2 linked regions of the Sphaerotilus microaerophilus genome follow. The main gene of each other region encodes a partner of the protein of the gene in region 2 in a complex. Links are inferred from orthologs where the notes say so. Each region holds a gene or a part of one and is shown on either strand. Other genes may lie near its edges.

Region 1 (3,589 bases), 1.2 Mb from region 2 along the record:
CGGCCGACACGTCGATGGCATTAGCCATTGCAATGTCCGAATAAGGCGTCAGCGTGATGGTCTTACCATCGATGGCTGCGTCATTGAAACCCTGGGTGGTCACCGTGACAACACCGTTGATACCAGTGGCCACCGACGCAACGTACTTCGAGGGACTAGTGGATTCACAGCCCCATCCATTCGCCGTACCGATCGACGTCGTCGGCATCGACTGGATAGCCTCGCTGATCGACGTGCGGCACTGCGACGCGGCCAGGATGACTTCAGACATCTTCGCGCGCTTGGTGTAATCCTGATAAGCCGGCAGCGCCACGGCAGCCAAGATGCCGATGATCGCCACGACGATCATCAGTTCGATCAGCGTGAAGCCCTGTTGAACACGTTTCATCTGTAACCTCCAGTTGGGACAAGAACAAGGACTCATCATGCAGTTCCCGTGCCAGCCTGATCTCGCAGAGAACCTGCACTTTTGAGGAGCTTTTGCGCGCATGGAGACCCATCAGAGCCGGTTGACGACGCTGGGGCGACCAAAAATGTCACTTCGCGGTCGTGCCCACGAACACCAGCCGTCGCCTCGGCCCGGGCTTGACGTGTCTGGTCGCTCAAATGCAAAAAGGCCGCATCGCTGCGGCCTTTTTGCTGGCTTGAACGCGGCGAGCCGCGCTCAGGCAACCGGACTCACATGCCCATGTCCATGCCGCCCATGCCACCCATGCCGCCGCCCGGCATGGCCGGTGCGTCGTCCTTGGGGGACTCGGCGACCATGCACTCGGTGGTCAGCATCAGGCCGGCCACGGAGGCTGCGTTCTGCAGCGCGGTGCGGGTCACCTTGGTCGGGTCCAGGATGCCCATCTCGATCATGTCGCCGTAGGTGTCGTTGGCGGCATTGAAGCCGTACGTACCCGCGCCTTCCAGGACCTTGTTGATCACCACGCTGGGCTCGCCACCGGCGTTGGCCACGATCTCGCGCAGCGGCTGCTCGATCGCGCGCAGCACGATCTTGATGCCGGCGTCCTGGTCGTGGTTGTCACCCTTGATGCTGCCAGCCGATTGACGGGCACGCAGCAGGGCCACACCACCACCGGCCACGATGCCTTCTTCAACGGCGGCACGGGTGGCGTGCAGCGCGTCTTCGACACGGGCCTTCTTCTCCTTCATCTCGACTTCGGTGGCCGCGCCAACCTTGATCACCGCCACGCCGCCGGCCAGCTTGGCCACGCGCTCTTGCAGCTTTTCACGGTCGTAGTCGCTGGTGGCTTCCTCGATCTGGATGCGGATCTGCTTGACGCGCGCTTCGATGTCGCCAGCAGCGCCAGCGCCGTCGATGATGGTGGTGTTTTCCTTGCCCACTTCGACGCGCTTGGCCTGGCCCAGATCGGCCAGGGTGACCTTCTCGAGCGTCAGGCCGACTTCCTCGGCGATGACCTTGCCGCCCGTCAGGATGGCGATGTCTTCGAGCATGGCCTTGCGGCGGTCGCCGAAGCCCGGGGCCTTGACGGCCACGACCTTCAGGATGCCGCGGATGGTGTTGACCACCAGGGTCGCCAGCGCTTCGCCTTCGACTTCTTCAGCGATGATCAGCAGCGGACGGCCGGCCTTGGCCACTTGCTCCAGCGTGGGCAGCAGGTCGCGGATGTTGCTGATCTTCTTGTCGAACAGCAGGACAAACGGGTTGTCCAGCAGGGCAGCCTGCTTTTCCGGGTTGTTGATGAAGTAGGGCGACAGGTAGCCGCGGTCGAACTGCATGCCTTCGACGACGTCGAGCTCGCTGTTCAGGCTCTTGCCGTCTTCGACGGTGATGACGCCTTCCTTGCCGACCTTGTCCATCGCCTGGGCGATGATGGTGCCGACTTCTTCATCGCTGTTGGCGGAGATGGTGCCGACCTGCGCGATTTCCTTGCTGGTCGTGGTGGCCTTGGACTGCTTCTTCAGCTCGGCGACCAGGGCGATGACCGCCTTGTCGATGCCGCGCTTCAGGTCCATCGGATTCATGCCGGCGGCGACGAACTTCATGCCTTCGCGCACGATCGACTGGGCCAGCACCGTGGCGGTGGTGGTGCCGTCACCGGCCAGGTCGCTGGTCTTGGAAGCGACTTCCTTGACCATCTGCGCGCCCATGTTCTGGAGCTTGTCCTTGAGCTCGATTTCCTTGGCCACGGACACACCGTCCTTGGTCACGGTGGGGGCGCCGAAGGAGCGCTCCAGGACCACGTTGCGACCCTTGGGGCCCAGGGTGACCTTGACCGCGTTGGCCAGGACGTTCACGCCCTCGACCATGCGATGACGGGCGTCGGAACCGAAGACGACGTCTTTAGCTGCCATGTGTTTACTCCGAATTCTTCAAATAGGGGATGGTTTGCGTGGAGGGGAAGAAGCAGCCCGAGGCTTACTTCTGCACCACGGCAAACAGGTCTTCTTCGCGCATGACCAGCAGCTCTTCGCCGTCGACCTTGACGGACTGGCCGCTGTACTTGCCGAACAGGACGCGGTCACCCACGGCGACGTTCAGGGCCACGAAGTCGCCCTTGTCGTTGCGCTTGCCCGGGCCCACGGCCAGGACTTCACCCTGATCGGGCTTCTCTGCGGCGTTGTCGGGGATCACGATGCCCGAAGCGGTCTTGGTTTCTTGTTCGAGGCGCTTGACGATCACGCGATCGTGCAGAGGACGAAGTTTCATCGTATCTCCTAGGGAGGAAAGACTGGACTGTTTGGGAATCGGTGGGGCCGTCGCCGGCAGGGCGCAAACGCCGCCCACCTCCCCCGGCAGGTTCACCAAAGAGAACACCACCCGGGATCACTAGCACTCATCACCTGCGAGTGCTAACAGCGAGATTATAGGAACGATGTGCGGGCTTTCAAGGGGCCAGGGATCTGCCCTTGTTCTACGGGTTTTCCCGCCCTCAGGGCCGCAGCGCCAGCGGCGGCGGCGGCGCAGCGCCCCGCTTGGGCAGCGGGCGCAGCGCCTCCACCGTCTGCAGCATCAGCCGCCTGAGCGCCTCCCAGGGGTCGAGCGGCCAGGCGGGATCGCGCAGACCCTTGACGATGCCGTCCACGGTGTGGGCGTCGGCCACCAGGGCGTCGAGGGGGGCATCGGGCAGCTGCGGCAGCACGCGCTCCAGCAGGCGCTCCTTCTGGCCCCAGACACGCGCCTCGCGCAGCGCCAGCGGGGGCGGTTTGCCCTCGCGCAGCGCGATCTGCACGCGGCGCAGCGCGCGCAGATCCTCCGACAGGGTCCAGTGCACCAGCACGGCGGCCTCGCCCTCGGCGCACAGGCCGTCGAGCATGCGCAGTGCGCGGGGCACGTTGCCGGCCAGCACCGCCTCGCCGAGCTTGAAGACGTCGTAGCGCGCCACGTTGAGCACGGCCGATTCGATCTGCTCGAAGCCCAGCGTCGCGCTGGGATGCAGCAGCGCCAGCTTGCTGATCTCCTGGTGCGCGGCCAGCAGGTTGCCTTCGATGCGGTCGGCAAAGAAGGCCAGCGCGCGCTGGCCGGGCTCGCCGTCCTCGACACGCAGGCCCTGCGCGGCCAGGCGCTGGGCGATCCACTGCGGCAGCGCGGGGCGCTCGATGGGGTCGACGCGCACGCTGG
Region 2 (5,289 bases):
CTGCTGCAGGCGGTCGCGCCGCGTCTGCAGCAGGTGCTGCGGGGCTCGGACACGGTGGCCCGTCTGGGCGGCGACGAGTTCGTCGTGCTGCTGGAAGATGTCGAGACGGCGGCGAATGCCCAGTTGGTGGCACGGCGCATCGTCGAGGCGTTCAAGGCTCCTTTCGAGCTGGGCGAGTTGAGCCTGACGGCAACGACCACGGTGGGCGTGAGCCTGTACCCCGACCACGGTACGGACGTCACCAGCCTGTTCAAGTACGCCGACCTGGCGCTCTACCAGGGCAAGGAGTCGGGGCGGGGTGACTTCCGCATCTTCGAGACCCGGTTCAACGACGCCGCGCGCCAGCGCATGCACCTGGAGAACGAACTGCGCCAGGCCCTGCTGCGCAACGAGCTGGCGCTGCACTACCAGCCGCTGCTGTCACTGGGCGATGGCCGGCTGGCCGGCGCCGAGGCGCTGCTGCGCTGGACGCACCCGGAGCTGGGGTCGGTGTCGCCGGCCCATTTCATCCCGGTGGCGGAGGACAGCGGGCTGATCGTGCCCATTGGCGCCTGGGTGCTGGAGCAGGCCTGCCACCAGGCCCGGCGCTGGCTGGACGACGGCCTGCCGCTGGGGGTGATGGCGGTGAACCTGTCGGCGCTGCAGATCCAGCGCGACGACCTGGTCGCCACCGTGGCCAACGCGCTCACGCTCAGCGGCCTGCCGGCGCAGCACCTGGAGCTGGAGATCAGCGAGGCCTACATCCTGCGCCACGCGGAGCGCGACCTGCGCCAGCTGGCCCGGCTGCGCGAGCTGGGGGTGTCGCTGGCGCTGGATGACTTCGGCACCGGCCAGACCTCGCTGGGCCACCTGCGCCGCCTGCCGGTGGGCAAGCTGAAGATCGACCGGGCCTTCATGGCCGACATCGACCGCGACCCGGCTGGCGCCACCGTGACGCGCGCCATCATCGGCCTGGGCCACGGCCTGGGCATGACCGTGCTGGCCGAGGGCGTCGAGACCGAGGCCCAGGAGGCCCTGCTGCGCGCCCAGGGCTGCGACCAGGTGCAGGGCTTCCGTTACAGCCGGCCGCTGCCGGCGGCGGGGTTCGAGGCGTTTGTGTGGGGGCGCAGCGGCCGAGGGGACACGCCTTACTGGCCTGTTGCAGCACCGCACGTCGTCTGACGTTGACGTGGCGCAAGGTCAGGTTGCGCCACCGGCGTAGGGTCATCCTGGATTGGGCAACTTTGCTGCTGCCCGGTCCGTCCAGTCGGAGGGCACAGCGATGGTCGGCACATATGAAACCGGGTGGCAAGCCTATAACGCTCTCGGCGAGGAGTGCAAGAAGAACGTCAGCAGCACGAAACGAACGCGCAAGGCAGTGGCCAAGGCGGTCGGGGGGGCGACCGGCGAGGCAGTGGTGGTGGCTTTGGCGTCGGTGGTGCCGATTGTTCTGCCCTTGTTCGTCGAGTTGCTTCTTGAGGGTGGTAAAGGGGTCGTCGGTGCGGTGGAGGGGGGACGAGCCAAGACCACGATGGAGGACGGAGATGACCGCGAGGCTCTGAGACGCGACAACATCCAGAGCATTCTCTTCGGTGCCCCATTGCTGTCGGTGGTTGGCCCAAGACCGGGAACCCACGGCAGGGTCTGGCAAAGCGAGTTGATGGCCCTGGTGATGATTCACTATCGCAAGGCGCATGAAATCTGGGCCGCCGAGCCGTTCCCTGCAGGCAAGGCCGTGGAAGGACTGGCATCCTGCCACGATGCCGAGTTGCTCTACCGCAAGCACGTGGAGGTGGACTACCACCTGTCAAAGATGAAGGCCTACGCTGAAGAGTTGCAGAAGGTGGCCAGCAAGTACGTCGAGTTCTGCAACAAGAATTCGCAGACGCTGCAGAAGTCCTTCAAGATGGCTGAGGGCGCTGCGAAGGCGGTCATGGAGCACGACGAGCGATGGCACCAGGCGCACTGCGGTGTCGCGGAGCATTGCTACCGGACCACCAAGTGGCTGAGGCTCTGATCGGCAACTCGGTGGCAGCCGGACAGATTCACTCACCTCCGCTGCGCGGAGATGAGCTTCGCCCCAAACCTCAGGGTTCGCTGTCGCGAACGCCGGGCCTTACAGCCCGGCCGCTGCGCGCAGCGCCTGGGCCTTGTCGGTCCGCTCCCAGGTGAACTCGGGCTCTTCGCGGCCGAAGTGGCCGTAGGCCGCGGTCTTGGCGTAGATCGGGCGCAGCAGGTCGAGCATCTGGATGATGCCCTTGGGGCGCAGATCGAAGTGCGCTTGCACCAGCTTGGCGATCTCGGCGTCGGGGATGACGCCGGTGCCTTCGGTGTAGACCGTGATGTTCATCGGCTTGGCCACGCCGATCGCGTAGGCCACCTGGATCTGGCACTGTTTGGCCAGGCCGGCGGCGACGATGTTCTTGGCCACGTAGCGAGCGGCGTAGGCGGCCGAGCGGTCGACCTTGGTCGGATCCTTGCCGGAGAACGCGCCGCCGCCGTGCGGGCAGGCGCCGCCGTAGGTGTCGACGATGATCTTGCGCCCGGTCAGGCCGCAGTCCCCCTGCGGGCCGCCGATGACGAAGCGCCCCGTCGGGTTGATCAGGTAGCGGGTCTCATTGAGCCACTCCTTGGGCAGCACCGGCTTGATGATCTCCTCGATGATGGCTTCGGTGAAGCTGGCCTTCATCTGGGTCGCGGTCTCGGACTGGTCCGGTGCGTGCTGGGTGGAGAGCACCACGGTGTCGATCGAGTGCGGCTTGCCGTCGACGTAGCGCATCGTCACCTGGCTCTTGGCGTCCGGGCGCAGGAAGGGCAGGCGGCCGTCCTTGCGCAACTGGGCCTGGCGCTCGACCAGGCGGTGCGCGTAGTAGATCGGCGCGGGCATCAGCTCGGGCGTCTCGTCGCAGGCGTAGCCGAACATCAGGCCCTGGTCGCCGGCGCCGATGTTCAGGTAGTCGTCGCTGGCGCGGTCCACGCCCTGGGCAATGTCGTTGCTCTGCTTGTCGTAGGCCACGAGCACGGCGCAGCCCTTGTAGTCGATGCCGTACTCGGTGTTGTCGTAGCCGATGCGCTTGATGGTGTCGCGCGCGACCTGGATGTAGTCGACGTTGGCCTGGGTGGTGATCTCACCGGCCAGCACGACCAGGCCGGTGTTGGTCAGCGTTTCGGCGGCCACGCGCGAGAGCGGGTCCTGCGCCAGGATGGCATCGAGGATCGAGTCGGAGATCTGGTCCGCGACCTTGTCGGGGTGCCCTTCGGAAACGGATTCCGAGGTGAAGAGGAAATCGTTCGCCACTTAAATAAACTCCTGAGGTTGAACACAAGGACTTCGGCGGTTCGCCTGGGTCTTCGGGGTTCGGTTCGGAGACAGCGGCGAACGCTTTAGCGGTATTTCGTTCATCCTCCCGGGAGGGTGGATGCGTGCCGGTGACCCGTGGATCGCTGGCCCGTCGCCCCGCAAGTTGTTCCTTAACTCGGCGATGTCCGGAATTCTAGACCTGTGATCCCGACCCTTTTCAGACTGGCGGCACGCCTTCCGCTGGCACTTTTGCACCGTGTGGGCACTTTGTTGGGCTGGCTGGCCTTCTGGGGTTCGCCCCCCTACCGCCAGCGCCTGCGCGCCAACGTGGCCCAGGCCGGGCTGGACTGGGCCCGTGCGCGCGGCGCCGTGGCCTCGGCGGGGCGCATGGTGGCCGAACTGCCTTGGCTGTGGTGCCGCCCGCACGACCAGCCGCTGGGCGGTTGGGTGCGCTGGGACGGGGCCGAGCACGTCGAGGCCGCGCTGGCCGAGGGCCGCGGGCTGCTGATGCTCACGCCGCACCTGGGCTGCTTCGAGGTGATTGCGCAGGCCTATGCCGAGCGCTGGGGGGCTATGAGCCCGATCACCGCGCTGTACCGGCCCTCGCGCCAGCCGGCGCTGCGCGAGCTGGTGGCGCAGTCGCGCAACCGGCCCGGGCTGCTCACGGCCCCTGCCAACCTGACGGGGGTGCGGCAGATGATCCGCGCCCTGCGCAAGGGCGGCACGGTGGGCCTGCTGCCCGACCAGGTGCCGCCGCAGGGCATGGGGGTGTGGGCGCCCTTCTTCGGCCGCGAGGCCTACACGATGACGCTGGCCTCGCGCCTGGTGCAGCAGACCGGCGCGGCCTGGCTGCTCTTTGCCGCCGAGCGGCTGCCGGGTGGGCGCGGCTACGTGATCCGCGTCTCGGTGCCGGCCGAGCCGATGCCCGGCACCCCGGCCGATCCCGCCGGGGGGCAGGATGCCGAAGAGGTGGCCCGGCGGGCCGCGGCGGTGGTGAACCGGGCGATGGAAGGCCTCATCCTGGCCCGCCCGGACCAGTACCTCTGGGGCTACCACCGCTACAAGCAGCCGCGTCCCCAGGCCGAGGTGCCGGCCGATGGGGCAGACTGAGCGCTGGTCCTTCCTTCGAACCAAAACAGAGACAAAAACGCCATCCATGAGCGGGGACACTTCCAAGGCGCCGTGGCGCCAACGCGCCAGGGCTGCGGCCACCGCGGCGGCCTCCCGTGCGGTGCTGGGCCTGCTGTGGCTGCTGCACTGGCTGCCGCTGAGCTGGCTCGACCGGCTTGGCCATGGGCTGGGTGCGCTGCTGTGGCGGCTGGGCAGTTCGCGCCGCCGGGTGGCGCTGCGCAACCTGGCGCTCTGCCTGCCCGGGCGCAGCCCGGCCGAGCGCGAGGCCATTGCACGGGCGCACTTCGGCTGGCTGGGGCGCAGCTTCCTGGAGCGCGGCCTGCTCTGGTGGGCGCCGCGCGAGCGCCTGGAGCGGCTCATCCACGTCGAAGGCGATGTGAAGCTGGCCGAGCGCAGCGAGCGCCCGGTGATGTGGCTGGCGCCGCACTTCCTGGCGCTGGACGTGGCGGGCGTGGGCATCCTGCTCAACCAGAACCGCCGCGCCGGCTCGATCTACCAGGCGCAGAGCAACCCGGTGTTCGACGCGGCGATGCGCGCCGGCCGGCTGCGCTTCGGCAATGCCGAGATCTTTCCCCGGCAGGACAGCGCCAAGCCGCTGATCCGCGCCATCAAGCGCGGCGACGCCTTCTTCAACCTGCCGGACATGGACTTTGGCGCGAAGGACGCGGCCTTCGTGCCCTTTTTCGGCGTGCCGGCGGCCACGCTGCTGGCGCCCTCGCGCATGGCCCGGCTGCTCGACATGGTGGTGCAGCCGGTGGTGGGCGAGATGCTGCCCGGTGGCCAGGGCTGGCGCATCCGCTTCCTCGACCCCTGGCCCGACTTCCCCAGCATGGACGCCGAGGCCGACGCCGCGCGCATGAATCGCTGGATCGAGGGCG

Evidence for each region.
Region 1: the proteins of metK (region 2) and groL are in contact, whole or in part, in a cryo-EM structure (PDB 8P4O), measured with the Escherichia coli proteins. The link is inferred for Sphaerotilus microaerophilus from one-to-one orthologs.

What each region holds. Positions count from the first base shown.
Region 1 is NZ_AP025730.1:1,316,822-1,320,410, reverse strand. The notes cover bases 1-3,000. They hold groL (chaperonin GroEL), read right to left. Parts: upstream 2,323-3,000; coding sequence 679-2,322; downstream 1-678. Other genes in these bases: holA (DNA polymerase III subunit delta), read right to left, coding at 2,901-3,000; groES (co-chaperone GroES), read right to left, coding at 2,387-2,677; NGK70_RS05825 (pilin), read right to left, coding at 1-388. Outside these bases: more of holA, read right to left, coding at 3,001-3,589.
Region 2 is NZ_AP025730.1:140,262-145,550, reverse strand. Bases 1,187-4,130 are described here. They hold metK (methionine adenosyltransferase), read right to left. Parts: upstream 3,278-4,130; coding sequence 2,096-3,277; downstream 1,187-2,095. Other genes in these bases: NGK70_RS00650 (lysophospholipid acyltransferase family protein), read left to right, coding at 3,485-4,130; NGK70_RS00660 (hypothetical protein), read left to right, coding at 1,262-1,996. Outside these bases: NGK70_RS00665 (sensor domain-containing protein), read left to right, coding at 1-1,161; more of NGK70_RS00650, read left to right, coding at 4,131-4,390; NGK70_RS00645 (LpxL/LpxP family acyltransferase), read left to right, coding at 4,437-5,289. UniProt on the Escherichia coli protein: Catalyzes the formation of S-adenosylmethionine (AdoMet) from methionine and ATP.